Regions from separate parts of the Serratia sp. UGAL515B_01 genome, predicted to be linked through region 3. Evidence: predicted binding sites of a transcription regulator. Region 3 holds the regulator's gene; each other region holds the start of a gene.
What was found. Region 3 encodes LexA, which represses DNA repair genes until DNA is damaged. Its sites were predicted from a motif close to TNCTGTATGTACATACAGNA; they were not measured.
Positions count from the first base shown of each region.

Region 1: the regulator LexA is predicted to act here: its motif matches at 4,572-4,591, upstream of dinG (ATP-dependent DNA helicase DinG).
Region 2: the regulator LexA is predicted to act here: its motif matches at 4,637-4,656, upstream of OK023_RS05830 (DNA translocase FtsK 4TM domain-containing protein).

Region 1 covers NZ_CP109901.1:1,099,372-1,109,845, forward strand. The annotation lists gene OK023_RS05170 (nuclear transport factor 2 family protein) at 1-112, opposite strand, end outside; gene OK023_RS05175 (MerR family transcriptional regulator) at 99-878, opposite strand; gene OK023_RS05180 (metalloregulator ArsR/SmtB family transcription factor) at 976-1,629, opposite strand; gene OK023_RS05185 (AzlC family ABC transporter permease) at 2,050-2,760, shown strand; gene OK023_RS05190 (AzlD domain-containing protein) at 2,757-3,068, shown strand; gene ompC (porin OmpC) at 3,190-4,287, opposite strand; gene dinG (ATP-dependent DNA helicase DinG) at 4,697-6,898, shown strand; gene OK023_RS19155 (fimbrial protein) at 6,921-7,334, opposite strand; gene OK023_RS05210 (FMN-binding negative transcriptional regulator) at 7,434-8,066, shown strand; gene ybiB (DNA-binding protein YbiB) at 8,104-9,057, shown strand; gene OK023_RS05220 (cellulose biosynthesis protein BcsO) at 9,801-10,304, shown strand; gene bcsQ (cellulose biosynthesis protein BcsQ) at 10,295-10,474, shown strand, end outside.
Region 2 covers NZ_CP109901.1:1,248,665-1,259,138, reverse strand. The annotation lists gene OK023_RS05840 (replication-associated recombination protein A) at 1-293, opposite strand, end outside; gene lolA (outer membrane lipoprotein chaperone LolA) at 301-912, opposite strand; gene OK023_RS05830 (DNA translocase FtsK 4TM domain-containing protein) at 1,107-4,571, opposite strand; gene lrp (leucine-responsive transcriptional regulator Lrp) at 4,691-5,185, opposite strand; gene trxB (thioredoxin-disulfide reductase) at 6,189-7,160, shown strand; gene cydD (heme ABC transporter permease/ATP-binding protein CydD) at 7,488-9,254, shown strand; gene cydC (heme ABC transporter ATP-binding protein/permease CydC) at 9,257-10,474, shown strand, end outside.
Region 3 covers NZ_CP109901.1:3,479,169-3,489,642, reverse strand. The annotation lists gene OK023_RS15735 (maltoporin) at 1-523, shown strand, start outside; gene malM (maltose operon protein MalM) at 648-1,568, shown strand; gene ubiC (chorismate lyase) at 1,816-2,340, shown strand; gene ubiA (4-hydroxybenzoate octaprenyltransferase) at 2,354-3,220, shown strand; gene plsB (glycerol-3-phosphate 1-O-acyltransferase PlsB) at 3,281-5,746, opposite strand; gene OK023_RS15710 (diacylglycerol kinase) at 5,992-6,360, shown strand; gene lexA (transcriptional repressor LexA) at 6,484-7,092, shown strand; gene dinF (MATE family efflux transporter DinF) at 7,317-8,654, shown strand; gene zur (zinc uptake transcriptional repressor Zur) at 8,753-9,262, opposite strand; gene dusA (tRNA dihydrouridine(20/20a) synthase DusA) at 9,579-10,474, shown strand, end outside.

The DNA.
Region 1 (10,474 bases), 1.8 Mb from region 3:
CAATAAACTGAACTTGGCAGTGATAAACCTCATGCAATGAATCCAGTATGGCGTTATCAAGAGAGTTATAAAGCTGTGAAAAACGCGCCATCAACGTTTCAGACGTTTCCATCAATGTGCCCCCCATTTTCTACCAATAAAGCAGTACTGCCAATCAGGGTGATATCCATGCCAGCCAGACGCCATGCTGCCAGTTGTTTGCGTCGGTAAGTATTAAGCGGTCCTTCGGTAGCAATAAAGTAACGATCGGCCTTGAACAGGTTCAGCGGTGGATGCTCAAGCGGTTGTGGCAGAATATCGAGGTGCAGTCCTGCTTTTGCCGTTACGATGGCAGCCATCCAAAGTTCAATGGGCTCGGTTTTCCCCCACCCCATGAGTAGCGCGGTCTTTCCGGTTTTTTTACGTGCGCTGTTCATGCAAAATGTGGCGTATTCGATGATGATGCCGTCCAGCAGAGTGCGCAGCGCCAAAAGCATTTCATGCGGACCCGATAGCTGCATACGTAACGGACGCAAAATATGGTTGATAAATATCTGTGGCGGATATTCACGGCCTTTTTCAAACAGACGACTGCGTAATTTAGCCGGCGCTGGGATGTGTAGCAGAGCCAGCAACTGCTGTTGCAGTGTTGCCCAGTTGACGTCGTGCTCAACTGACGGAGTATCATCCAGCAAGGGTTTGATCTGGCTAACGGGTACACCGCGCTCTATCCAATGAAGAATGGTATTAATACGGGCGACATCCTGTTCATTGAACTGGCGGTGTCCGCCCTCACTGCGTTGTGGTTTCAGCAAGCCATAACGGCGTTGCCATGCGCGTAATGTGGCGGGACTAATTGTACAAAGCTCTGCAACTTCACCAATAGTGTATAACGACATTCCTCAAATCCTGCCTGGACCACCTAGTGAGTTAACCTTAGTCGGTGAATAGTAAGTTGTACAAGAATTTTTTCTTGTACAACTTTAGAAAAAGGAGTTACGCCATTAAAATACGGAATGTACAGCGGCGGGAACCCGCTAAAGCATGTTCAAGACGCTCTACCCGCGCTTGTAACACTTCAGTAAATACGCGCAGTTCAGAGCGGCAAAATCCTTGGCAGACGGTCGCAGCGGAACAGATTGGGCAGTGGTTCTCTACCAGGAGAAATTCGCCATTTTTCAGCTCACTCCATTCTGCCATATACCCTTCACTGCAACGAATGGCCGCCAGACGAGAGACGCGCTCACGCAGATCGGCTGCACCTATCATCGCTTGCTTATAGTTGATGAGAGTTTCTTGTTCGCGGCAGTCAATCAGCACATCTATCGCTTGCTCACCCAGCTTGTCGCGTACCGTACGTAGCAGCTGCGTTGTTAATTCGGCATGTGCATCTGGAAAGTGAGCGTGACCGGCAGGGGTCAATTGCCAAAGTTGTACCGGGCGACCCACACCACGCGTCTCGGCTTTGGCTTCCACTAAGCCTTCCTTTGCCAGTTTAACGAATTGCTGACGGGCCGCCTCCCCTGTGGTGCCAAGGATTTTTCCGGCTTCAGAGGCTTGCTGAGGACCGTGGGTTTTTAATAGCGTCAGCAGCCGTTCACTCACCGAGCGTGCTGCGTACTCTCCATTTTCCACGTTAATTTTTGACATATTGCACTACCTCAGCCTTATTTTATTCCAAGATATCACTTGTGAAAATTAACGTAATATAACACTCAACTCAATATCATTTCTCTGAATACAAGACGATAAACATCACTGGCGATGATAGCTGAGAGTGAATCAAGCGTAGCCTACAGGTTATTCTTGGTGCTTGCCGTTTCCCCTTGCTGAACAGTAGGGCGATAGCGGCCAGAGAGTTGGGATAATCGAGTATTAACGCAGTGCTAGGCTGTTGTGGCCCTGATAATAAGAGGGTGAGGGTGCCATTGCCTAACGCTTCAATGGATTTAAACAATATGCTATTAATGATTATTCCACACATTGATAATTTCTTTGGCGTGAACATCATCGTATAGACATTCTGCGCAAGGCATAGAATCAGTTTATAGATCAAGGGAGTGAACTTTTTTGACTTACCAATCAACACTTGAGGAAGCGTCAATGCTGCGCTTGCGCCCAGCCTTGCAAGGTGCGATGGCGATCTTGCCACTGTGCCTGGCAGTATTACCTTGGGGCATTCTAGCGGGGTCAATGGCAATTGATAGTGGCCTGACGGCGGCTGAAGGTTTGGGGATGTCGGCGATTGTTTTTGCTGGTGCGTCACAATTGGTCGCCATGGGCATGATCAAGTCGGGTGCAGGCTTACTGGCAATTCTGGTATCGACTTTTTTTGTTACTGCTCAACACTTCCTTTACGGCTTGCGCTTGCGGGAATGTATTGCGCCGCTACCTTTGAGGTGGCGTATTTTGCTGGCATTTCTGCTGACTGACGAACTGTTTGCTCTGACGGGAGATCACAGCCCAGCGCGTTTCAACCGCTGGTATGCGTTAGGCGCTGGGCTGGCATTTTATCTGTGCTGGTTCCTGGCTACCTTGCTTGGCATATTGGCTGCCAGCAGCGTCAGCGATCTCGATAGTTATGGGCTCGATTTTTCCATTGCAGCCACCTTTATTGCGATCGTAGTGCCTCTGGTTCGTAATCTGCCCGTTCTGGCCTGCGTGTTGACTGCACTGGTACTGTCTATTGGCCTACATCATTATCAGGTACCTGGCGCGTTGATTGTCACTACAATGGTGGCGATGCTGGTTGGATTGCTCTGCAGTAGGAGAAAAGAATGATCTGGTTGACCATTGTGCTAATGGGAGCGATCGTCTTTTTCAACCGCTACTGTTTTCTGGCACCCAAGCTGCCAGTGCGTTTGTCACCACGGATTAGAACTCTGCTGAGTTTCTCAGTGCCGGCGGTATTGACCGCTATCTGTGGGCCAATTATTGCATTTAGTGCCGATGAGTGGCGCCCTGTTGCCGAAAACCCTTACCTATTTGGAGCGCTATTTGCCATCGTCCTGGCTTTTTTCCTGCGCAATATGCTGGCGGTCGTCGTGCTAAGCATGTTGATGTTTATCCTGATGCGCGTCGTATTGTAATACAGGCCTAATCTGTCTGGGTAGAAATGAGAGTGAAAAAGCTGGGCTTGGCAGCCCAGCAAAAAGGCTAAGGAATAGCCGAAGCTATAATATATTGTAGTGGTATGTGTCACATCTTAAATCAGAACTGATAGGTCAAGGCGACGGCAACAACGTTATCGTTATTTAGACCTAGTTTGTTGTCGTCGCCCAGACGATTGATCTTATAATCGACATAGGCTGACATATTCTTGTTGAATAAGTAATAAGCACCGATATCAAAGTATTTAACCAGGTCTGCATCACCAACGTTTTCAATATCTTTGGCTTTAGACTGAACGTAAGCTAATGAAGGTGTTAGGCCAAAATCGAACAGATATTGAGCAACTACTTCCACGTTTTGGGTTTTATTAGCGAAACCGCTTACGGAAGTAGGGACATTATTAATAGCGGCTTTACCTGAAATTGCTGTCAGGTTGCGAGTTTCTGCAAACGTGGTGGCAAGATAGACATTGTTGGCATCGTATTTGATACCCGTTGCCCATACTTCAGCTTTGTCACCTTGGCCAAAAGTACTTTCTTTCTGTGCTTTGGTGCGGTTAGAAGACGCATAAGCTGCCGTAACACTGACTCCATCGATGAGTTGGTAGCTGGAAGACAGACCAAAACCATCACCGTTGGCTCTGCTGACTGAGCGGCCCTCGTATTCATTTTTACCCTGGTACTGTAAGGCGAACTTCAGGCCATCAACCATACCGAAGAAATCGTTGTTACGGTAGGTCGCTACACCGGTCGCACGGCCTGTCATGAAATTGTCGGTTTTGATGAAGGTGTCATCACCAAATTCTGGCAACATATCTGTCCATGCACCGACATCATAAATGATACCGTAGTTGCGTCCGTAATCGAATGAACCTAAATCTTTCATTTTTAAACCAGCAAAACCAAGACGGGTTCTGGTGTCTCTAGTGCCGTCCGATTCTGTATGGTTTGCGGCGATTTGATATTCCCACTGGCCATAGCCAGTGAGTGTATCACTGATCTGGGTTGCCCCTTTGAAACCGATACGTGCATAAGTTTTATCGCCATCGTTACCATCATTATCAGAAAAATAATGTAGTGCTTTTAAGCGACCATAAAAATCAAGCTTATTACCGTCTTTATTGTAGATTTCTGCTGCCTGCCCAGCCTGGGTCATTAAAAGCGCCGGAATAATAACGGCAAGAAGATTACGTTTCATGATTTTCCCTGTTTTATACGATTGAAAGACACTGATCATCATTAGTATGGCTGCGTTATTCGGCCTGTCGGTGAACCCGCCCACTGGGTAAGTAGCTTTACGACATTCAAATCGGTTCCCGACCGATTTGCCGTTTCAGCAGCTCAATTGCCGCCTACCTGCAACCCAAGTTCACTAAGGTATAGCAACGCGATTTTTTTACCTTAGTTGCGTGATGCATTTATGACGGAATATTGGTTTTTGTAGCAAATGATGAAAATTCTCGCGAAAAGAGGGGGGAAGACAGCTGTAAGAACACAAATGCAGTGCGGGAGTGGTCGCATGATAGATAAGTCAAGGGTAACTCAAGCTGACGTCGTTGGCAGTCTGTGGGACAATAGCGCCATCATTTCGTTTAGATAAGAGTTGAATGGCGCTCTCCTCCGCAGTTAAAGATCAAATTGGCCAGTGGTACAAAGCCCTGCAACAGCAAATACCGGATTTTATTTCCCGAGCTCCCCAGCGGCAGATGATTGCTGAGGTAGCTAAAACGCTCGCCGGAGATTACCCGCGTCATTTGGCAATCGAGGCACCCACTGGCGTGGGCAAAACCCTCTCCTATCTTATCCCTGGGATTGCTGTGGGGCGAGCAGAGAGCAAACCACTGGTTGTCAGTACCGCCAACGTAGCACTCCAAGATCAGATCTACAGTAAAGATTTACCGTTGCTGCAAAAGATTACCCCCGACCTGAAATTCACTGGTGCGTTTGGCCGTGGGCGTTATGTTTGCCCGCGTAATCTGGCGGCAATGAGTACCGATGTGGCTGAGCAGGGCGACTTGATGCTGTATCTGGATGAAGAAGAGCTTGCTCCTTCTAGCGGTGAGGAGCAGGCGTTATGCCAAAAACTTTCGAAAGCGCTCAGTCGTTACGAATGGGATGGCTTACGCGATCACTATCAGCAATCGATCGACGATCCTCTCTGGGCCAAGCTGAGTACCGACAAGGCTAACTGCCTGGGGCGAAATTGCTATTATATTCGTGAATGTCCGTTTTATATCGCACGTAAAGAAATTGAAACTGCTGACGTGGTGGTGGCTAATCATGCGTTAGTGATGGCGGCGTTAGAGAGCGAATCGGTTTTGCCAAACCCGAAAGACCTGTTGCTGGTTCTGGATGAGGGCCACCATCTACCGGAAGTGGCGCGGGACGCGTTGGAAATTGACGGTGAGATCACCGCGTTGTGGACCAGCCTGCAGCTCGATATGATCGCGCGTCAGGTGGAGCACTGCATGACCCAGTATCGGCCAAAGAGCCCGCCGGGCCTGGCGAACAGCGAACGGTTGAAAAACCACTGTGAAGAATTACGTGAACTGAGCCAGGCTTTTGAGCAGCAGGCCAGTGCCTACCTGCCGCCGGATAGCAGCAATGCTGAATATCGCTTCGAAATGGGTGAACTGCCAACGGAAATGGTAGAGGTTTGCGCGCGCCTGTTCAAACTGACGGATGCCTTGCGCGGCCTGGCCGAATTCATCCTTAACGATCTCACTGAACAAACCGGCAAACACGATATTGTGCGGCTGCACCGCAGCATTATTCAGATGAACCGCACACAGGGATATTTGGAGGCAATGAGCAAGTTATGGCGGTTGGCGGCGATGGATAAATCATCCAATGCGCCGATCTCCAAGTGGGTAGCGCGTGAATTGCGCGATAATGTTACTCACCTGTATTTGCACTGTGTAGGCATCCGCGTTAGCGATCAGCTGGAAAAAATGCTGTGGAAAAAAGTGCCGCACGTGGTGATCACTTCTGCCACACTGCGTTCGCTGAACAGTTTTTCGCGTTTGCAGGAAATGAGTGGTCTGAGTGAAAAGGCAGGCGATCGTTTTGAAACGCTGACCTCGCCGTTTAATCATGTTGAGCAAGGGAAAATCGTTATTCCTAACATGTGTTTTGAGCCAGCGATAACCAATGAGGCTGAGCATCTGGAGGAAATGGCACGTTTTTTCCGTGGCGAACACGCTAGTGGTAAGCATAAAGGGATGTTGATCCTATTCAGTAGCCACCGCGCGATGCAGACTTTTCTCAGCTATGTGACCGATCTACGCCTGATGCTTTTGGTGCAGGGCGATCAGCCACGTTATCGCTTGGTGGAGGAGCACCGTAAACGTGTGGCGAAAGGAACAGCCAGCGTTTTGGTAGGGTTACAGTCGTTTGCTGAAGGGCTGGATCTGAAAGGAGAACTATTGACTCAGGTACATATTCACAAAATCGCTTTCCCGCCCATTGATAGCCCGGTGATCCTCACTGAAGGCGAATGGCTGAAGTCGCTTAAACGCCACCCGTTTGAAGTGCAGAGCCTACCGAGTGCTTCGTTTAATCTGATCCAACAGGTTGGCCGTCTGATCCGCAGTAACGAGTGCCACGGTGAGATTGTGATTTACGATAGGCGCTTGTTGACTAAAAGCTATGGCTCACGGCTGTTGGCCGCATTGCCGGTATTCCCAATCGAACGTAGGAGTGTTCCTGAAGCGGATAAAGCCCATAAAGCAGCGTTAAAATCTGCTGCTGCGGCCACCAAGAAAGAGAAAAAAGGCAAAAATCCTTTTGCTCGCCACCGCGTCCGTTAGCCATAGTGGGCTGGTAAATGTTTTAGCGATAATTGACTTGGAAGCTCACCGTTGCATCGAATTCCCCTTCGACTATTTTCCGCTCTTTTATTGCGGAGGAGCGCCCTTGAAGATAAGCACTGAATTCCAGTTTATTGTTTCCTTTAACCAGAACGGTGGCGGCGGTAGGCTGGTTTAAATTCACTTCTTTCCCTGAGCCATCGAATAGCGCAATAGCGACACCTTTGGTGTCATTACTCACCACCAGTTTACCGACTAATTCTTTGTCTTCTTCACCCAAAAAGGTCTCATTTGCCGTTTTGAATAGATCTGGCTTACCGTTTTTTAGGGTAATGAAAAACGGAACGGCGGTGTTATGCCCATATAGGAATAACGTTTTGGTATTTACCGTAGCATGTAGGCGGCAAGTCTGAAAGTCGGCAGGAGCATAGCTCACTATGTGACGGGTGCGAATGGACGAAGCCAACCCCCCATACAACTTGAAGAATGAAGGGTATATATTGTATTCCCCTCTATGATAAGGATATTGACCGCTATGTATCAACCTATCTCATTTCGTGAAAACGATCTGAATGCTCAATTGGCATTGGTACGGGCCAATCCATTGGGGATGCTCATCAGCTATGGGCAGCATGGCCTACTCGCCGATCCTGTTCCTTTTCTGATTGATACCGACGAGCACGGTTTGGTCACACTTAGAGCCCATGTAGCGCGAGCGAATCCACATTGGCAAGTGCTGCAAACGGTTCAGGAGTGTCTGGTCGTGTTTCAAGGCAGCGAAGGTTATATCTCGCCCAGTTGGTATGCAACCAAGCGCTTAAATGGTAAGGCGGTACCTACATGGAATTATGCTGTGGTGCAGATGTGGGGGATGCCGAAGATAATACAAGAGCTATCTTGGCTGCGATGCCAGTTGTCTGGGCTGACCGCTTTGCAGGAAAGCAAACAGCCAGATCCATGGTGTATTGATGATGCCCCAGCAAGCTATATGGCTGCCCAGATGAAAGGAATTGTCGGGATTGAAATTGTGGTGACTCGGTGTGAGGGAAAATGGAAAATGAGCCAGAACCGCAATACCGAAGATGTAGATGGTGTGATTGCCGGGCTGCGGCAAGGGGATAGCGAGCAACAAAAGTTAGCTGATGAAGTTGAACAGCGTCGGGGATAAAACACGCTTGGTGTAAATAAAATCAGCGGAGCGAACGATGGATTACAGCAAAATTATTAAAGAAATAGGTCGTGGTAAGCAACACGCTCGCAATCTGGATCAGCAAACGGCTTTCCAGCTTTATCAGGCGATGTTGGCCAATGAGGTTCCTGCATTGGAACTGGGGGGCATTTTGATTGCTCTACGTATCAAAGGAGAAGCCGAGAGCGAAATGCTGGGTTTTTACCAGGCAATGCAGCAGCAGGTGATGCGTCTGCAAAAGCCGCAGGGCCGAGCGATGCCGGTAGTGTTGCCGAGTTACAACGGCGCGCGCAAACAGGCTAATCTGACGCCTTTACTGGCGCTGTTGCTGGCTCGGGTGGGGTTACCTGTGGTAGTTCATGGCATAGTAAACGACATTACCCGGGTGACCAGTGCAGAAATTTTCCGCGAGCTCGGTATTCCCTGGTCGGAGGATCCTTGTCATGCTCAGCAGCGGTTAGAGGATGGGCAGCCGGTATTTATCCCCGTGTCTGTACTTTCATCTGCTTTGGAAGCTCAACTCGATCTGCGCTGGAAAATGGGGGTACGTAACAGCGCTCATACCCTTGCCAAGCTGGCTACGCCGTTTGGTGATAGTGATGTATTACGCATCGCCAGCGTTTCCCACCCAGAATATGTGGGGCGCGTTGCTTCGTTTTTTTGCCAGATTGGGGCCCGCGGTTTATTGATGCATGGTACCGAAGGGGAGGCGTATGCTAACCCTGTGCGTTGTCCACAGATCCACGCTATTGCTGAGGGGCAACAACGGATCCTACTGGAACGGCAACAGTTGGACGTTACGCTTGAGTTACCCACGGCTAAAGACGCTGAAACCACCGCACGTTGGATAGAGCGTTGCCTAGCGGGAGACGTGGCGATCCCTGATTCTATTGCGCGACAAGTCGCCTGCTGCTTAGTGGTTAGTGGCCAAGTGGAGACTTTGGCGCTGGCGTTGGAAAGGCTACGTTAATTAGGCGGTGTTCTTCAGCGACGCTGCAATATACACGCTCAAATGGTTCCTCAGCCCAGCGGGTCGGGTGTTATGTTTGAACAGAGTTCCTGTCTATCCCCTTGATAACGCGTTTTCGAGGCGGCGAGGTCATTACCGACAGTTAAGGACATATCACAAAAACAATGCCGAAATACAATACTGTGAAAAATCATGTGTATCGCTTTAAAGGGGTAGATTACACTCGAAACGTCCACTACGAGCATCAATATAGCCAAAAAGTAAACTTGGTAAGACAACAGATTGTTGAAGAACATCTTCTCTATTTTTCTACTGCTTTGTTGTAAAACGAGACTTGTAAGCTACGCTATCTAAACTGCCAGAGGAGAGTTCTTGAGATATTCGAACGCTTATACCCGTCATACTTTAAGTTGCCCAGGTGTTGACTACGCTCTGCCGTCCCAATTCTCACGGTAGGCTATGCTCCGAGGAACGTCAGACCTTGCCGTGTACAAGCAACTCGAATTATTTAGAGTATATCTGGATGTATTTAGGGGGATGAATCACGTTTTTGAACATAAGTGATTATATCTAAGTAACTTCAAGTTGCATGTCGATGGCGATTGAGCGACAAATTTGCCCAGAGCAGATTTGAATGTTGCTGATGATGCCTCGAGTAATGCAGCCAACACCGCTGCAACTTGAAGGACGACGGGTTGGTATGCATTGATCGGGTGCGAAGGATAATCTTACAGGTGTAGATTATGAGCAAATATGATGATGTGCAGCGGTTTAAAGATAAAATCAATATGAAAGATATTGATTATAAAGAGTTTCCAAAGGAGGATGCTACAGCGCTAATCAAACGTTGGGCTATTGTTGAACAAGTTGCAGGAAATGGTGGAACCGTTTCTTCCATCTTGCAACCCACCCTCACAAATGCGACAGAGTTTTCTTCGGGTTTGCAGCCACAATCTCAGCCAGTTACCAACGTAAAAGAAAATAAAGCGGTTCCTGGTCATGTTGAACGTACCGTCCCGATTACTGCTAAAGTTAATCATCCTCCCCGACAGGAAACACCGCCAGTTTCTTCTGTTCAGAGCCATCATTTTAATTCCTCTTATGCCGGACAGGCCGCTGTTCCGCAGTCTGACGTTAAACGTTTTAAAAATATGTTTAGTAAGAAAACATCACCTGCCGGTGATAGAGAAGCCGATCGTAATACATTACTTAAACCATTATTAGAGTCTATTGCCTCATGCCGTTAGTCTGTGTCTGTTCTCCGAAAGGTGGTGTAGGGAAAACCACGGTTACTGCTAATCTGGCTTATGCATTAGCCCGCAGTGGTAGTAAAGTGTTAGTTGTTGACTTTGACCCGCAGAATGCGCTTCGCCTCCATTTTGGTGTCCCTATCTCCGATAACCGGGGTTTTGTTGCC
Region 2 (10,474 bases), 2.0 Mb from region 3:
GCGCGCTCAATCGCTTCGCGGATCTCCTTGATGCCTGAAGTTACCGCTGAGATCCTTTCAACATCAGCCTGACCATAACGGCCAATCAGCTCCGCCAGCGTCGTTTTCCCCGTTCCCGGTGGCCCCCACAAGATCATCGAATGCAATTGTCCGGCTTCGATGGCACGTGGCAGAGGCTTACCGGGTGCCAGCAAGTGCTGCTGGCCGACATATTGTGCCAGCGTTGTTGGCCGCATACGCGCGGCTAACGGCTGGAATTCATTACGGGAAAAATCGAGCGACATGTTACTCACAAAAACCTCACTGGCGCTGGTCGTCCAGCGTTACCCCCTTCGGCGGGGTGAATTTGAATTTAGCCGCGTCGATACTGGCATTTTGCTGGCTTTTCAACTGATAGTCACTACGTTGGCCGTCCTGTTCAACCGCAGTAAAACTCTTTATTGTGCCGCTATTGGTGACAGTTATCGCGAACTGTTTGAGATTACCGCTGCTTGCTTTTGGCGTCAGTTCAAAGTCATCGCCTTTCTGCTTGACGTGGTACTGTTTCCAGTCATTGGAATTATTACGCGTGATCAGCATGAAAGGCGTATTACCGGTGGCATTCTTCAGCCAAGTTGCTGTAACCTGTTCAACAAACGGATTAAAGAACCATAGGGTTTCACCATCGGAAACCAGCACACTCTCATCTGGAGAAGTCATGTGCCAGTTGAACAGGTTAGGTCTTTTTACCCACAATTCGCCTTCCCCTTGCTGCACCGCTGCGCCATCACTGCCGGTAACAGATTGGGAGAAACTGGCATGGAAACTGTTTACTTTCGCCAAGCGACTTTGCAAATCTTGAGCGGCATCCGCCAGCACTGCGGTAGACGCGAATCCCGAAAGCAGACAACAGGCAACTAACAGTTTTTTCATTATTCCAGGCACCTTATGAAATACATTTGCCGCAAAGCGATACCTTACGGCCTCATTTTACCTTTAACTTACGGCACTTTACATGAAGCAATAAGCCAACAGCTAGAGCAATATTCTGATAAAAGCAAGGGTTTACGCTTCTTTGCATAAGGGCCGCAAAGCGGCCCTTATTTCTATAAATGCTCAATAATGGGTCAATCGGTGCGTGGTGGCGCAAGTACTTCACGGTTGCCGTTATGCCCCTGTTCACTGACAATACCTTGCGCTTCCATCTGCTCGATAATACGGGCCGCACGGTTATAACCGATACGGAACTGGCGCTGTACGCCGGAGATCGAGGCTCGGCGTTTATCCACCACAAACTCGACTGCTTGATCGAACAACGGATCCAGCTCTTCATCGCCATCAAAGCCACCACTACCGCCTTCCCCCTCTTCAGTTGCACTGAGGATGCCGTCTTTATATTGTGGCCGCTCACGCGCTTTCCAATCTTTAACTACCGCATGAACTTCCTGATCGCGAACAAAAGCGCCGTGCACCCGCACAGGAATAGAGGAATTCGGTGCCAAATACAGCATATCCCCCATACCCAACAGCGACTCGGCACCACCTTGATCGAGAATAGTTCGAGAGTCAATTTTACTGGATACGGTAAAAGCTATCCGCGTTGGTATATTCGCCTTGATCAAACCGGTAATGACATCCACTGATGGACGCTGGGTGGCCAATACCAGATGGATCCCTGCGGCACGCGCCTTCTGTGCCAGACGAGCGATCAGCTCTTCAACCTTTTTGCCCACCGTCATGATCAAATCGGCAAACTCATCGACCATCACCACGATGTAGGGTTCTTTCTCCAACACGGGAGGCGTGATGTTCATGCTGTCAGTCGGCTTCCAGAACGGATCTGGGATCGGCCGCCCCATCGCATCAGCCTGGTCAACTCGTTCGTTATAGCCTGCCAGATTACGTACCCCTAACGCAGACATCAGCTTATAACGGCGCTCCATCTCGGCCACACACCACCGCAAAGCGTTAGCTGCGTCTTTCATGTCGGTAACCACATCAGTCAACAGATGCGGGATACCTTCATAAACCGACAGCTCCAGCATTTTCGGGTCGATCATGATAAAGCGCACTTCTTTCGGCGTAGCTTTATACAAAATACTCAGGATCATCGCGTTGACACCAACCGACTTACCCGACCCCGTAGTACCAGCGACCAACAGATGCGGCATTTTAGCCAGATCGGCGACAACAGGTTGGCCAGAAATATCTTTGCCCAACACAATTGCCAGCGGCGAAGTATTATCACGGAACGCCGGACAATCCAGGACTTCGCGTAAATACACCGTTTGGCGTTTGGTATTCGGCAATTCCAACCCTACGTAAGGCTTTCCGGGGATAACTTCCACTACGCGAACAGCTGATGTTGATAATGAACGAGCCAGATCGCGCGACAGGTTGGAAATGCGCGCAGCCTTAACGCCAGGCGCCAAGTCAAGTTCAAAACGGGTAATTACTGGGCCAGGCAGAATATCAATCACATCAGCCTTAACTCGATAGTCTGCCAGACTGGCTTCTACCAATCGTGCTTTTTGCTCCAGCGCAAACATATCGACAGGTTCAATTTCTTTTGGAGCCTCACTCAACAGGTCCAATGTAGGCAACGGTGTAGTCGGTTTCTGCAAAGGCAAATCGTTACGCATCAGAAATGGATGGATCAAACTGTCCATCACTGGTGCGGTGGGTTTATCTTGCACCAGCTGCTGATAAGGTTGCTGTTGCGGTGTGTAAACAGACGCTTGCTGAACTTGGGGACGAGGTGCCTGGTAAGCGGACACTTCAGGTTCCAAATGGCCGAACGGTACATCATCCTCCCGCTCGCTTTCCTGCTCAATACTATCTTCAAGCTGCTGGGAGAGCGTGAACAAAGGTTCTTTGGGACCATCGTCAACCAAATCTGCCATTGGTGATAAACTGAAGACCTTTTCCGTATCGACAGAATGGGAAGGCGATGTCTTCTCAAGTTTAGCATCTTCCCCATACCGAGCTTGCTGTTGTTCGGCAAACTCCCGTTCAAGCGCAGCTACCTGGAGACTATCTTCATCATCCTGAAGATAATCTTCACCATAGCGCTCGCTTTGTTGCTCAGCAAAGGCATGGGACAATGCTGCTTCCTGGAGAGCTTTATCATCCAATGAATGGTCAACAGCCTCTGGATGAAACCCATCACAGCGATTACGTAGTTTTTGTTCGACATTACGCTGAGAAGGTAACTTGATGCCATAGGATGCTAGCTCACGGCGAGTAGGAATACGCACAGGATTTGGGCGTGGCAATTCCGGGCCAATGCCTTGTTTGATCTGAGAATGACTATCGCTGATCGCTGTAAACGCAGGCATGAAGGCATTGCTCACCGTACCAGCAGCAGAAGAAGCTGAGGGGGGCTTTACAGCCTCAAAGGTAGAAACCGTATCGCTGGCAGTTAAGCCCTTGAAAGGGCTTGCATCGTCGTTATCACGCTCGGCAGAAGAAAAATCAAACGATGCACGTTCTCGTGGCAAAGCAGGTGTATCTTGCCAATCCCCCAAACCTGGTTCAGCTTCATTGACGTAAGTATCCACCTGACGAGGTGTGTTTGATACTGGCGTTTCTTCAGGGATTTCAAAAGAGTACAGCGGTAGCGAACGATGCTCTGAAACAGAGGGCAATGGGTGCTGGTTGACAGAAGCGGGTGTAACAGACTCAACGTTTACTGACTCCGGAGCAGATACCTTGTTGAACACCTTTGTGCTATCAGCGGAAGCTGGTGCGTATTTAACAATAGGAGACTCATCGTTACTGGCACGTAAACCGCTTAGCTGTGGGTCTGCTGTATCTTGCACAGCTTCGCTTGCCGTTTCAGAGACGGAAGGTGCAGAAAACAGGACGTCATCATCAGCGACATCAACCGCAGATAGATCAAAAACTGCCTCTTTGCCCTTTATTTCGGGTTCATCAATCAGCGTGTCGTCGTCATCACGATAACGTTCATCGTGACGTGAGCGATTAGTCATAAAGGTAACTACACCCAGCACGACACCACCGATTTTTTCCGCAATCACTAGCCATGACCAACCGGTAAACAACGTAACTCCGGCACCCCAAACGCAAAGCAATGCCAAAGTAGCCCCTGTACCATTGAACCATGGCAGCATAGCGTTACTGAGTAAGCTGCCGATCACTCCACCAGAAGCAAAATAATACAGATCATCAACGTTCAATGCCGCAAGTCCGCAGGAAGTGAGAACCAGTGCAAATGTCCCTATCAGGCGCAATGCAAGCGCAAAATAATCAATATAATCGCTCTTTTCACGCTGACGATAACTCGTCCAGCAAAGAATCAGTATGATCGGAGGTATAGCGTACGCCAGAACACCAAAGGTGAAAAACAGTGTGTCGGCCAGCCAGGCTCCCAGCGTACCTCCCCAGTTATGGATAGGCTCATGCCAGGCAGTTTGCGACCAACCAGGGTCAGAGGGATCAAAACTGACGAGTGCAATGATCAGGTAAATAGCAAAAATGGAGATCACGATCAACACAGCTTCGAGCAAACGGCGCCCACTACTGAGTTTCTTCAGGGTTACTTCTTTATCTTCTGTATATTCCTGGCTCAAAAAAGGCACTCCAGGTTTCAGTTAGCTGATATGGTGACAGCGCCGAGGTTCTGCCCCGGCGCTGAGACTGTATGAATGAACAGGAGTGTAACGGATTTATTCGGGTTTTGCACCATACCTTACCGTGTTTTAATTACCAAACGGTTACTCTGTTTCACTTCTTCCATTACGACGTAAGTCCGTGTGTCGTTAACCCCCGGCAAACGCAGCAAAGTCTCACCTAACAATTTACGGTAGGCAGACATATCAGGTACGCGGGTTTTCAACAAGTAGTCGAAATCGCCGGAAACCAGATGACATTCTTGAATCTCTTCAAGTTTCTGCACTGCCGAGTTGAATTGCTCAAATACATCTGGTGCACCACGGTTGAGCGTAATTTCCACGAAAACCAGTAAAGAAGCATCAAGATAATGTGGGTTGAGCAATGCGGTATAACCATGAATAAAGCCTTGGCGCTCCAGACGGCGAACACGCTCTAAGCATGGAGTTGGAGATAAACCTACTCGCTTTGAAAGCTCGACGTTCGATATTCGTCCATCCTTTTGCAACTCATTGAGGATGTTACGATCAATACGATCGAGGTCTTTACCCGGGCGTTTTTTAGTGTCTATCATTATATTGCCTCTCTTATGTTCTTCCCTGCACTTGCACACCCCAGCCAAAGTCAATGTGCAAAGGATTGTTCCAAGCGAAGACGCGATATCAATATTATTAGGCGACCATCTACGCGGTGTGATGTCAGCCGCCCTAGTCCTTGTTCACTACCATTATCCACCGTTGTCTCGTCTGTCTCATACCCGTGGTCTTTCAAGATTCAGCAATGTTCAAACCTGCTCCAAGCAGATTTTTGAATTACGTGACGCCGATAAGCTCATCGTAATCCCTTTCATTCGCCGCCTGTCTGCTTCTTGAAATAGCTTGGGTATATCCTCCTTGTCCAACGAATTCAAGTGATGTTTTTGTTAAGAAATAAATTAACCGCTGCCAATCACTAACCACGTATTCACCTTATAGTTTGAGACTATCTTCAACCTCGTCGTTGTAAATACATTCAATTGGCTTGTTACTGACATAGGTATAATTTCTTCTTCACATGATGTTTTCGCAAATGCACAGCGGATTGTCAAAGTAAAAGAAGTAAAATCAGTAGAACGTACCGTCAAAAAATATTAGTGCCTGTTTTTTATCCAGAAATCTGCATAATAAAAAATATCCATTAGCTGCATAATCTACGTTAATCTATGTCAATTAAGTGCCTATGATGGTGAAGTAGATCCAAAAATCCATCATTAAACTGGCGGGTATTTCCACCGGGCGGTTGAAATCATTGAGTATTGCTGCGTTATTCGCCGTTTACTGGTGCCACTCAATCTCACGCTTTGCCTTGCACTCAAATGGCCATCAGTAGCGTTCGTGTGCTGCGAGAAAGGCACTGACTAAACAACTCTCTAGTCTAAGCCCACTTGTTTCTCGCATTTGTTATTGCCAAAGAGTAAGAAATTAATAGGCGGCAATTATCAAACAAATCGTTTACAACGCTCTCAGATACTTTTTTTACTACTGCATTTTCCCTACAATCGTCGACATTGTCCGCCATTCTGGAAAAAGAGGCTATTCATGGGCACGGTTAAACATAGCAAGTTATTGATTCTGGGTTCTGGCCCAGCGGGCTACACTGCGGCAGTTTACGCAGCACGCGCCAACCTCAATCCGGTGTTGATCACCGGTATGGAACAAGGTGGTCAGTTGACCACAACTACCGACGTCGAAAATTGGCCGGGGGACGCTGAAGGTTTGACAGGCCCGGCATTGATGGAACGTATGCGTGAGCACGCAGAAAAATTTAACACCGAGATCGTTTTTGATCATATCAACAGTGCCGACTTGCAAAATCGTCCATTTCGCCTGTTTGGTGATAGCGGCGAATACAGCTGTGATGCACTGATTATTGCAACCGGTGCGTCAGCACGTTATTTAGGTTTGCCATCTGAAGAGGCGTTCAAAGGCAAAGGAGTTTCAGCCTGCGCAACCTGTGACGGTTTCTTCTATCGCAACCAGAAGGTCGCTGTGGTCGGTGGCGGTAATACTGCTGTGGAAGAAGCACTCTACCTGTCCAACATTGCCTCTGAAGTCCACCTAATCCACCGCCGTGATAGTTTCCGTTCGGAAAAAATTCTCATCAATCGTCTCATGGAAAAAGTGAAGAACGGTAACATTGTTCTACACACCGACAACACGTTGGATGAAGTTTTGGGTGACCAGATGGGTGTAACAGGTGTTCGTGTGCGCAGCACCAAAGATGAGAACAAAACTGAAGAGTTGGCTGTTGCTGGTGTATTCATTGCTATCGGGCACAGTCCAAACACATCCATCTTCGGCAATCAGCTTGAACTGGAAAACGGCTATATTAGGGTTAATTCCGGCATCCAAGGTAACGCGACACAAACCAGCATCCCGGGAGTGTTCGCTGCTGGCGATGTTATGGACCACATTTATCGTCAGGCCATTACCTCTGCCGGCTCAGGTTGTATGGCTGCACTGGATGCTGAGCGCTATCTTGACGGCATCGCACAAACAACGGCTCAATAAACCCTTAGTAAAATCTCAACAAGGCGGCTCTATTCAGCCGCCTTGTTGTCGCTTTATTGCTCGCAGATAGAGGCCACTAACGACCAATTGAGAACATTCGCACGGTCAATACCTGAGCGATAACGAACTAGCCCACTGAATTATCTACGGTAAATTGGCCGCAAACAGTGCATGATTGCACCGGTCGTACAGGATATTTATTTTAAGTCTATAGAGTGTCGGGGTAACATTAGCGTTCACTTGTCTTGCTTCGGGATGAAGCAAACGTTATTTAACAGTACGTTAACCTAGCTTGTTTTGACAAGCATCGGCGACGCAGACTACCTGATGAAAAAAACCAGACAGCACCAGTTAACCCGTTGGCTCAAAACACAGAGCACGTTAGCGCACCGTTGGCTGCGCTTATCCATGCTGTTAGGCCTGGCAAGCGGTATTTCAATCATCGTACAAGCATGGCTGCTAGCCTTCTTACTCCATGCACTGATTATTGAACATCAACCTCGTGATGCGCTTATCCCATCGTTTATTTGGCTCGCAGCCACCTTTGCATTACGCGCATTGCTAAGCTGGTTACGCGAACACGTTGGCTTCATTTGCGGACAAGTCATACGCCAACGCATGCGAGAACAGATATTGGATAAACTACAGCAGTTAGGTCCTGCATGGGTTCGAGGAAAACCCGCGGGCAGTTGGGCAAGTATCATTATTGAACAGATTGAAGATATGCAGGATTATTATTCGCGCTATCTTCCACAAATGTACTTGGCCGTTTTTATTCCAGTGCTGATACTGATCACTCTATTCCCAATTAACTGGGCCGCCGGGTTTATTCTACTGGCTACCGCGCCATTGATCCCTCTGTTCATGGCTTTGGTTGGTATGGGCGCAGCGGACGCCAATCGACGTAATTTTGTTGCACTGGCGCGCCTCAGTGGCAATTTTCTTGATCGTTTACGCGGGCTGGAAACATTGCGCCTGTTCAACCGAGGGGAAACAGAAACCCAACACATTGCCAAATCTTCAGAGGACTTCCGTCAGCGCACTATGGAAGTCCTGCGTATGGCTTTTCTCTCCTCCGCTGTACTGGAATTCTTCGCTTCCATTTCCATTGCCGTTGTCGCGGTCTATTTTGGTTTCTCCTATCTTGGTGAACTGAATTTTGGTAGTTACGGTACCGGCATAACGCTGTTCTCTGGTTTTCTGGTACTGATCCTGGCGCCGGAATTCTTCCAACCATTACGCGATTTGGGTGCTTTTTATCACGCTAAAGCGCAGGCCATTGGGGCTGCCGAAGCGCTGGAAACATTTTTAACGGCTGAAGGAGAATGCGTTGGGAATGGCACGCAATCACTGGATATCGAAGCGCCGCTAACCATACGGGCACAAGGCTTAGAAATCCTCTCACCCAACGGGGCCGTACTTGCAGGGCCGCTTGATTTTACTTTACCAGCCAATCAGCGGATTGCTCTGGTCGGGCTTAGCGGAGCTGGAAAAAGTTCACTGTTGAACCTGTTGCTCGGTTTTCTGCCCTACCGTGGTTCGTTGCAGATTAATGGAACGGAACTACGTGACCTAGCCGCTCCTGGCTGGCGTGAGCAACTGGGTTGGGTAGGACAAAACCCGCATCTGCCTGCACAAACATTGCGGGACAATATCCTGCTCGGCTACCCAAATGCTAGTGAGGTTCAATTAAAACAAGCGCTTGAACAGGCTTACGTCACGGAATTTCTGCCATATTTGCCAGACGGGTTGGATACCGATTTGGGTGACGGTGCCGCACGGCTTTCCGTAGGGCAGGCACAGCGGGTGGCGGTAGCACGAGCTTTGCTCAGCCCTCGCCGATTACTGTTATTGGATGAACCCGCTGCAAGTCTAGATGCACACAGTGAACAACTGGTGATGCAGGCGTTAAATGCAGCATCTCATCAGCAGACCACATTGTTGGTTACGCACCAGTTGGAAGATACGGAAGACTATGACCAGATTTGGGTGATGAATAGAGGAAAGCTCGTCCAGCAAGGCAATTATGCCACGCTTAGCACACAACCCGGTCTGTTTGCCAATCTGCTAGCACACCGCAGAGAGGAGCTATAATCATGCACGTTTTGCTACCATTTCTGGCGTTATACCGCCGCCACTCTTTTTTGATCCTGTTGGGTATCACCCTGGCGATCATCACATTGCTGGCCAGTATCGGTTTGCTGGCCTTATCGGGTTGGTTTCTTGCCGCTTCCTCATTGGCAGGGCTAGCAGGCTTAGCAACCTTTAACTACATGCTGCCAGCTGCAGGCGTTCGTGGCGCAGCAATTTTCCGTACTGCCGGTCGTTACGCCGAGCGTGTCGTCAGCCATGATGCTACGTTCCGTATACTGTCGCATCTGCGCGTTTTTACCTTCCAGAAGATTCTGCCATTAACGCCGGGCGGTATTGCGCGTTTTCGTCAAGCTGAATTACTGAACCGCCTGGTTGCCGATGTCGATACGCTCGATCATCTCTATTTACGCGTTATCTCGCCAATGGCCAGCGCTGCTGTGGTGATTATGGTTGTCACCTTTGGTTTGAGCTTTCTGGATGGTCCGCTGGCGCTAACGCTGGGCGGTATTCTATTGCTGTTGCTGTTAGTGATACCCCCTGCTTTTTATCGCGCAGGTAAGCCGATAGGGGAAGAACTCACCCTGCTACGTAGTCGATACCGCACGGAACTCACTTCCTGGCTGCAAGGACAAGCAGAATTGGTTGTTTTTGGTGCACTGGGTGATTTCCGCCAGAAACTCAACGCTGCCGAACGATACTGGCAACGCCGTCAATGGCAGCAAGCGTCATTGAGTGGGATCGCCTTAGCATTGATGATCACTGCTAGCGGTCTCACCGTAACGCTACTGCTATGGCTTGCTGCAGCAGCTATTGGGGGCAATACTCAACCCGGTGCGCTTATCGCCTTGTTCGCATTTGCTGCCCTTGCTTCTTTTGAAGCCATGATGCCTGTTGCAGGGGCTTTTCAACATCTAGGTCAGGTGATCGCTTCCGCAAAGAGAGTCAAACAGATCATTGAGCAGCAACCAGAGGTGGCTTTCCCAACTACCGGGCCAGCGGCACAACAAAGTGCATCATTGCAGATAAGTGAAGTCACCTTTACCTATCCAGAGCAAGCACTGCCAGTATTACAAAAGGTTGTGCTGGATATCGCCGCTGGTGAGCATATCGCCCTCTTGGGCCGTACGGGATGTGGTAAGTCGACCCTGTTGCAGCTATTAACCCGTGCATGGGATCCAGACAGTGGCGAAATTCGGCTTAATGGCAAAGCATTGAACGCT
Region 3 (10,474 bases):
GAGTATGTTCGGCGGCTTTAACAAGTTTGTTGTGCAATATGCTACTGACTCGATGACCTCTTGGAACACGGGGCACAGCGAGGGCGGCAGTGTGAATAACGACGGCCATATGTTGCGCCTGCTGGATCATGGCGCAGTGAAGCTAAGCGATGATTGGGAAATGATGTACGTCGGGATGTACCAGAACATCAATCTGGATAACAACAACGGAACCACGTGGTACACGGTAGGTATCCGCCCGATGTACAAGTGGACACCCATCATGAGTACTTTGTTTGAAGCAGGCTATGACAACGTCAAATCTCAAAGAACAGACGATCGCAATAGCCAATATAAACTGACCTTGGCCCAACAGTGGCAGGCAGGCGACAGCATTTGGTCGCGTCCGGCTCTGCGTGTCTTCGTCACCTATGCCAATTGGGATGAGAAGTGGGGATATGTTAATGGTGGTGCGGTAAATGATGCTGGCCGCGGTAAAGATAATGAAGTGACCTTCGGTGCCCAATTCGAGGCCTGGTGGTAATCAGTAGACATGCGGCCAACCGTGAAAGTTGGCTGCATTAATCCTTCATTCACCAGTTTGGCTGACGTGTGTTCTTGCCAGTTGTGCGTCAGTCTTCCCGCCTCTTTGCGAAAGGGCTATCACAATGAAAAAAAATCTACTCGCTTTTTACCTGTCACTGGTCTGTGGTTCAGCATTGCCGTTGATGGCGCAGGCCACAGTATTCAATGCTCCGGCGGATATCTCGGTTGCACCAACGATCTCCCATGAGACGTTACAAAAGTTGTCCTGGACGCCAATCGTGCCGCCAGCGAGTGAAAGCTTCAAAATTACTGATTCAAATCAGAAAGTGGCTCAAGGCGATGTTCAGGGCTCGGTGGCTGGTTTTACTCTGCCAGCTGACCGTGGTTCGATAGAAATTACGCTCAGCAGTCTGGTAAAAGATCGTAGCGTCTTTTCGCCTAACGTACTGGTATTAGATGAACAATTACGCCCCGCCGCGTTTTATCCCAGCAGTTACTTCCCTTATGAGCGTGCTGGTGTGATGTCTGGTGATCGTTTGGAAGGAACCCTAAAACTGACCCCTGCACTAGGGCAAAAACAGATTTACCTGTTGGTTTACACTACCCGTCAGGATTTAGCGACAACCACTCAGCTTCTTGACCCGGCGAAGGCTTACGCTATGGGCGTAGGGAATGCGGTGCCCGATATTCCAGATCCTGTTGCACAGCACAGTGCAACGGGGGAGCTGAATCTGAAAGTTCGCTCAGAGCAGAATATGGGGAGCGTAATGATTGGCTTGCCGTTAAATAGTTCTCCGGCAACGGCACCGGTTGTTGTTGGCCCTGCAGTACCCGCAGTTGCTGCTCCAGCACCTGCTCCAGCCTCTTTATCTCCGTCAGAGCCAATGCTTGATGACACTGAAGCCTATTTTAATAAAGGTATCAAGCAGGCGGTCAAGGATGGCGATATCGATAAAGCACTGAAATTAATGAATGAAGCAGAAAAATTGGGTTCCGCCACAGCACGTAAGACATTTATTGGTAGTGTGAAAGGCAAGGGGTAATACCCCACACTGCCGATGCTGGCTTTATGATTGGTGCGTTTAGGCGCACCTTTTTTGCTGGGCGTTCGTTTTTCTCTCAAGGGGAGTATTGTGCTTTATTCCTCATCTTTCAGGTCGGACATAAGGCAGACTTCTTAACGAATCGACCTGCCGCTTTCTCATTTCTGCGTTACAATAGCCTTCTGTTAACGATTTGTATTGTCTGGAACCAGGCCATTCTGCGTGGTTTCTGGCATGGAGTAGAACAATGTTTGGCAATAAGGATCCCATCCTGCCGCCCATTGAGTGGTTGCCTGAGAACTCCCCAATACCTATCGCTGTCAGTGATTGGCTGATGGAGCCAGGGTCCATGACTCGCCGTTTTGAAGGCTATTGTCACCGTGTACATATAGAGCCGCAGCGCGAGTGCTTTATAACGCGTGAGAATTTGGCTGAAGAGGCCACACATCTGCCGTACAGCAAGCGCTATTGGTTGCGTGAAATTGTGTTGCTAGGGGATGGTGAACCCTGGTTGTTGGGGCGAACCGTGATCCCGCAGGAAACGTTGACCGGGCCCGATCAGGCGTTGGTTGATTTGGGCACAGTGCCACTAGGGCGCTATCTGTTCAGCAGTAACAGCCTGACTCGCGACTATATCAACGTTGGCCGCCAGAAAGCGTTGTGGGCACGACGTTCCCGGCTCTGTCTGGCGGGAAAACCACTTTTGCTGACAGAACTATTTTTATCGGCTTCTCCACTGTATGCGCTGGAAAAGGTGAAACCGGTACGATGAGGGGAGATAAATTGTGGAAGGGAGCGTAATTCAAAGCAAATGGCAGGCCTATAGCCATCTGATGCGCATTGATAAGCCCATTGGTACGCTGTTGTTGCTATGGCCCACATTGTGGGCGTTATGGCTGGCGGGAGGAAAGGTTCCATCGCTCTCGATATTGTTGGTTTTTGTGCTGGGTGTTTTTCTGATGCGCGCTGCTGGATGTGTGGTGAATGACTATGCTGATCGCGCATTCGATGGCCATGTGAAGCGCACGGCGGGACGACCAATACCCAGTGGCCGTGTCAGTGAAAAAGAAGCCAAAATTCTGTTTGTCTCGCTGGTGCTGGTTTCTTTTGCACTGGTTTTGACACTCAATGCTATGACCATCTGGTTGTCGCTGGTCGCATTGGCACTGGCCTGGATTTATCCGTTTATGAAGCGGGTGACCAACCTGCCACAATTGGTGCTCGGAACGGCATTTGGTTGGTCGATCCCCATGGCCTATGCTGCCGTAAGCGAGTCGCTCCCCCTGAGTTGCTGGTTGCTGTTTATGGCCAATCTTTGCTGGACAGTAGCTTACGACACCTTGTACGCCATGGTTGACCGCGATGACGATTTAAAGATTGGTATCAAATCTACCGCTGTGCTGTTTGGCCGCCATGACAAACTCATTGTTGGCATATTGCAATTTATTACTTTGCTGCTGATGCTTTGCGTGGGGTTGATGATGGATCTGGGAGGCGCATTTTATTGGTCGCTATTGTTGGCCGGCATGTTGTTTATCCATCAACAAAAGCAGATAGTCAGCCGCGATCGCGATGCCTGCTTCCGCGCTTTTTTGAACAATAATTATGTAGGGTTGGTGTTGTTTATCGGTATTGCGCTCAGTTATCTCTGATTTTCTTGCTACCGCTGTAAAAAGGGCACCCACGCGGTGCCCTTTTTACTATGACTTGCGTTACTGGTCTTCTCCTTTCACTTCCGTTGCTATCTGCGGAGCGCTGGTTTCTTCCAGCACACTGACGCTTTCTATCGTCAACTTGATTTCCGGGGTGATCAGATCGCTCAGAATGGTGTACACCTCGATGGTGTGTTCACGGATCGCATCGCCACTATCGCTGATGTAGCCTTCCTCGCGCAGTGTGGCGACCAGGGTGGAGAACACCGCCTTATCAAAGAACTCTGGCGCATTAATGCCATGCAGTACCGACAGACGTTGCGCCATAATGCGACTCTCTTTCTCCAGCGCCCCGCGGTTGATGCTTGGGTTTGCACTCAGGATCGACATAGTGATCGCGTAGCGCTGCAAGGTTTCGCGTACACCAGCAGCCAACAGCTGCAGCGGACGGATACGTGCCGGATTCAGCACCAGATCGTCCCCTTTAACACCAATCAGTTTCTGGCGCGCCAGCTCTTCGATCAACGGCTGCAGTACCTGTGGCAATTGATCTTTTTCGTAACGCAGAAACAACTCAGCTTTTAACATCGGATAAATCAGACTGACCTGGCGCAACAGTTCAGCACGCGACACGCAGCGATGATGCATCACGATCGTTGCGATCAGTGAAGGTAAAACCAGCATGTGGTGAATGTTGTTCCGGTAGTAAGTCATCAACACTGCCTGTTCCCGTGGCAGGATAATGATGTCGCCGATGCTGTCTTTTTCCACCTCGAACTTGTTCATGTTCAATGCATGATCCAACAACTGATCCGGCGTTTGTGAAGGTACTGTCACGTCGCGTGCGTAAGGCGCATTGCGCATCAATTGTTGGTAGCAATCCAACTGCTCAACCAACTGCTCTCGGGTCAGTGAACGCTGACGAGAGGCCAATAGCGCAGTGGAGCACAGGTTCATGGCATTGGCTGCGGCAGCGTTGTTGATGCGCACCATGATTTGGATTGCCAGATCGTTTACCACGGGGGTTAGCCAGTTTGGGCGTGGCGTTTCTATTGGGTCTATAGACTCACGCCATTGGGGAACGTGCTGATTGAGGTAAGACGTTAATGACAACGGCTCACCAAAATTGACGTAACCTTGGCCCAGGTTGCGCAGTTTACGCAGGCCGCGCAGCATTTGTAACAGGCCTTCTTTCTCTTTGGTTGCACCACGCAATTCTTTGGCGTAGGTGCCTACTTCCATCACGTGCTCATAGCCGATGTAAATTGGCACCAGCGTAATTGGCCGAGTACCTCCTCGTAACATGGCTTGAATGGTCATCGAAAGAGTACCGGTTTTGGGTTCCAGCAGGCGGCCAGTTCGGGAACGCCCACCTTCAACAAAGTATTCTACTGAGTAGCCGCGAGTGAACAACTCACCAAGATATTCACGGAACACCGTCGAATAGAGTTTATTACCCTTGAAAGTCCGACGGATGAAGAACGCACCCAAGCGGCGGAAAATCGGCCCAGCAGGCCAGAAATTCAAATTGATACCGGCAGCAATATGCGGTGGTACCAGCCCTTGGTGGTAGAGCACGTAAGAAAGTAACAGGTAGTCCATATGGCTACGGTGACAGGGAACATAGACAATCTCGTGGCCGTCCTGCGCCAATTGACGCACGCGCTCAGCATTGGTGACGTTGATACCCTGATACAAACGGTTCCAGGTCCAGCTGAGCACACGGTCAGACAGGCGCACCGCTTCATAGGAAAAGTTAGCAGCAATCTCTTCCATCAATGCAATTGCATTTTGTTGTGCTTTTTCGTGAGAGATCTTCTTGCTACGAGCCTCGTCTTCGACGGCTTTTTCAATCGCTTTGGAAGCCAGTAGTTTATTAAACAGATCCTGACGGTCAGGCAGGCTTGGCCCAACTGCGGCCAAACGCTGGCGTGCGAAGTGCATACGTGCCACTCGAGCCAGTTTCTGCGCGATAGATTTATCTGTGCCATGCTCGGTCGCCATTCGGCGTAAAGACACGGTATTAGAGAAGCGGACAAAGCTGTCTCGCCCTAACCATAATACGGCAAAGAATTTCTGTACCCCGTTCAGCAGGCGTAGTTGCGGCGCACCTTGGCCTTCACGCCCTGGGGAACGGCCAAACATTACCGATACCGGCAACATCTGAATATCAAGCTCTAGGTTGTTACGATGTAAATCCAGATAATCGTGGAACAGCTTTACCGACTCTTCTTTCGGCGTGTAATAACGGAATACGCGCGGACCATCGTGAATAAACACATGGCTAGGCAGTACGATACCGTCTATTTCGAGTGGTTTAAGGGGATCGGGCAGATCTTGCTCTAGGCACTGGGTGCGCAAAGTCAGTAAATCCGCCTTGGAATTATAAGGTAAAACATACAAAATCGGCCGTGAGGGGTCTAACCCTAACTCCATGACCGGATCTGAAGGGATAACCTTACTGTTTACCAATAATTTCATTGGTAAACTCAATAATTTATAATAAATTTTACGCCAACCTGACATAACAACGTGAAGCCTCTTGTTAGCAATGCGCCGCAAGAATACCAGAAACCGGGTAACAGGTCTGTGGTGTTGGGAAATCCAGAACCATCCAGGCAATGGATAGACTTAATTAGATTATACCGTATGTGTGTCAGCTTGCAGCGCTGACCACTATGGCAGGGCTAGCCTTATGCTCAAAAAATGCCTTGCTGTATCCTGAATTGGTGACGGTTCTATCATTTACCGCTGAGAAAGGTCCCCTTACCATGGCAAATCAAATCACTGGTCTAAAACGTATTGTGAAAGCCGTTGGTTATTCATATAAAGGTTTATCAGCAGCTTGGCACAACGAGGCCTCATTCCGCCAGGAGCTGGTTGTTGCCGTGTTGGCTATCATACTGGCGATTTGGTTGGATGTCGGTGCCGTAGCACGGATTTTACTGATAGGTTCGGTAATGCTGGTGATGATTATCGAAATACTCAACAGTGCCATTGAAGCTGTCGTTGACCGTGTAGGAGCGGACTACCACGAATTATCGGGGCGGGCGAAAGACATGGGTTCGGCGGCGGTATCTTTGACGATTATTTTGGCGCTGTTTGTTTGGGGCTCCGTGCTTTGGGTGCATTTTGCTTGAAGTTAAGGTGACAATGTTGCGAACAAGTTCGCTAATCCCTGATTTTTATTCATTCTTAGGTTCCCAATCTATATTTACCTGTATATACTCACAGCAAGACTGTATAAACAAACAGGGGGCGGAATGAAAGCACTAACTACCAGGCAGCAAGAGGTCTATGACCTGATTCGCGATCATATTTCTCAAACGGGCATGCCACCAACGCGTGCCGAGATCGCAACACGTCTGGGGTTCCGTTCGCCAAATGCTGCTGAAGAACATCTGAAGGCACTGGCCCGTAAAGGTGTCATCGAAATCGTCTCCGGTGCCTCTCGGGGGATTCGCCTGCTGATGGAAGATGAAGAGGGGCTGCCTTTGGTAGGTCGGGTCGCTGCTGGTGAACCTTTACTGGCTCAGCAACATATCGAAGGGCATTACAAAGTTGATCCTTCCCTGTTCAAACCTAATGCAGATTTTCTGCTGCGAGTGAGCGGTATGTCGATGCGTGACATTGGCATTCTGGATGGCGATTTGCTGGCAGTGCATAAAACTCAGGATGTGCGTAACGGCCAGGTGGTCGTCGCCCGTATTGAGGACGAAGTTACTGTAAAACGTCTGAAAAAGCACGGTAACGTTGTTGAGTTACTGCCGGAAAACAGTGAGTTTCAGCCGATAGTGGTTGATCTGCGTCAACAGAATTTCACTATAGAAGGTTTGGCGGTTGGGGTGATCCGTAACGGTGACTGGCTCTAAAGGTTTTACCAGGTATTGGTGCCCACGTTTATCGACCATCTTCTTTCAATGCACAGACAATATACCCAAGTAACTTCAAGATACAGGTAACCAACATCCCTGTAACTTGAAGGGCTGCGTAAACAATGCCGTTACCTGAAAGATAGCAGGGTATATCGTGCAGCCCTAGTGCGATTTCTTTTTTAACTCATCCTTAACTGACCCTGCCTTGAGAACGTACTGCTATGCGCCTGCTTTCTACTTTCACCAGCGATGCCGACAAAGCGCTGTGGCGCCTTGCACTGCCGATGATCTTTTCCAATATTACGGTTCCCTTGCTCGGTTTGGTTGATACAGCCGTTATCGGTCATCTTGACAGCCCGATTTACCTTGGTGGTGTTGCCGTCGGCTCTATGGTGACCAGCTTCCTGTTTATGCTGATGCTATTTTTGCGCATGAGCACTACCGGCCTTGCGGCACAGGCGTTGGGAGCGCAAGACCCACGGAAATTGGCGCGTACTTTTATACAACCATTCTTACTGGCTCTGCTGGCAGGGATGGCTATTGTGGTGTTGCGTACGCCGTTGATCACGCTTGCACTGCATGTAGTCGGTGGCGATAGGGACGTGTTGGCACAAGCAAGACTATTTCTGGAGGTCCGTTGGTTGAGTGCCCCCGCAGCATTAGCCAATATGGTGCTGTTGGGCTGGCTGCTGGGTGTCCAGTATATACGTGCGCCGGTAATTTTACTGATTAGCGGCAATCTGCTGAACATCGTATTGGATATCTGGCTGGTGATGGGACTGGGTTGGAATGTGCAAGGGGCTGCAGCAGCGACGGTTATTGCGGAATATGCAACGCTAATGCTTGGCTTATGGTTATCATTACGGGTATTACGTTTACACGGGATTTCGCTGGCAATATTACTCACAGCTTGGCGTGGTAATCTGCGCCAGCTCTTGGCGCTTAACCGTGACATTATGCTGCGCTCGCTATTACTGCAACTGTGTTTTGCTGCCATTACCCTATTAGGGGCCAGAATGGGAGGGAGCGTGGTGGCGGTCAATGCGGTGCTGATGAATTTGCTGACGTTTACCGCCTACGCGCTGGACGGTTTTGCTTACGCCGTAGAGGCGCACTCGGGTTATGCCTATGGCGCACATGACGATCGTCGATTACGCAAGGTTTGGCATGCCGCTTGTCGGCAAGCGTGCTTGGTTGCCTGTGGTTTTGCCGTCATTTACTTGCTTGCCGGGCAGCAGATCGTGGCTGCATTGACTTCATTGCCTGAGCTTCGTGCGCTGGCTGGCCATTACCTGCCTTGGCAAGTGGTGCTACCTCTGGTGGGTGTTTGGTGTTATTTACTGGACGGCATGTTTATCGGTGCTACCCGTGGTACCGAGATGCGCAACAGTATGGCGGTGGCGGCGATCGGCTATGGTGTTACCCTACTGACCCTGCCTGTATTAGGTAATCATGGTTTATGGTTGGCTTTGACCGTATTTCTGGCACTTCGGGGCATTGTATTGTGGTGGATGTGGCACCGCCATCGTCTTCACGGAACCTGGTTCTCAGCAAGATAATTGCCAATTAATCTGGCCGGTAGAAAGGGAGCATTGATACCTAATCAGGGACCTCATCCCGCATTCGATAACGGGAACATAAGGTGTTCCCGGTCTATTTATTTTTTCTTTGTCACAATGCTGTGATCGTGATTGCAATCGTGTTTATTCTCACAAGCCTCTATTTCAACACAAGGGGAACATAAACCGTGTGCTTCAACCACGCTGTGCCGTAATACGAACCCTGATTCCTGGGCGAGTTTCTGTAATGTTTCTTCCATCCCTTCGGTGGTGCGTTCAGTAACCAGTCCACAACGATCACAGATAAACAGCGCAGATGTGTGCATCGGTTGTTCAAAGTGATGGCATACTACATAGCTGTTGGTTGACTCAACGCGGTGGATAAACCCCTGCTCCAGTAAGAAATCCAGAGCACGGTATACCGTAGGCGGTTTTGCCTGAGGTTCCGCCACACGCAGCAGGTCCAGCAGGTCATAGGCACTGATGGCACCGGGCTGCTCAGCCATCAGGCGTAATACTTCCAGCCGTTGCGGGGTTAGTCGCACGTTGCGCTGCTGACAGAGTTGTTCAGCCTGCGCGAGCAGCTTTTCCTGGTTGGTTGGGTTCATGGCAAATATCCCGATATCCCGGTACGTAAAGAAGTCGATTTTATCATATTTAAGCGCAGTCGCCGAGGGTTGTTCTGTTTCACATGGCTAACGTGTTCTCAACAGACTATTTACAAGTTTTGTCGTATTTCAAATTTGCAATATTTACTGTCGCTATTCACAGCCTATTTTGCTTCAATCAGCCCTCTTTATTCTTGCCTAGATAAATGGTGTTTTTCCCAAGCTCCAAAATTGTCGCTATAATAGCCGCTTAGCGACATCGGTGCTGAGCACCGGTTGTTGAATCCTAGACATTTCAGGTAGCCAGTAACTCAGCATGACGAAAGAAATCAACATTTCCAAATACGCCGCCAATCGTTTCTCCATTGCCCCGATGCTGGACTGGACCGACCGCCACTGCCGTTATTTTCATCGTTTGCTGAGCAAAGAGATACTGTTGTATACCGAAATGGTGACCACCGGCGCGATTATTCACGGCAAAGGGGATTATCTGGCGTACAGCGAAGAAGAGCATCCGGTAGCGTTACAGCTGGGGGGGAGCGACCCCGCGGCACTGGCACACTGTGCCAAACTGGCAGAACAGCGTGGCTATGATGAGATCAATCTTAACGTGGGTTGCCCTTCTGATCGTGTGCAGAACGGTATGTTCGGTGCCTGCTTGATGGGGCAGGCCACGTTGGTGGCGGATTGTGTTAAAGCGATGCGCGATGTCGTATCTATACCGGTTACGGTGAAAACCCGTATTGGTATTGATGAGCAGGATAGTTATGCCTTCTTGTATGATTTTATTGCTACGGTTGCAGGGCGTGGCGAGTGCGATATGTTCACCATTCATGCCCGTAAAGCCTGGCTTTCAGGCCTGAGCCCGAAAGAAAACCGCGAAGTTCCACCGTTGGACTATCCGCGTGTTTATCAGTTAAAACGTGATTTCCCGGCGTTGACTATCGCCATCAACGGCGGGGTGAAAACGTTGGAAGAGGCTAAACAGCATCTGCACCATGTGGATGGTGTGATGATGGGACGTGAGGCGTACCAAAATCCTGGGATACTGGCGCAAGTTGATAGCGAGATATTCGGCAAGCAAAGTGCGGTGATGGATAACGTCGCCATTATCGAAGCACTGTACCCGTATATTGAACGCGAACTGGCGAACGGGACCTATTTGGGCCACATTACCCGCCATATCCTTGGGCTGTTCCAAGGGGTGCCGGG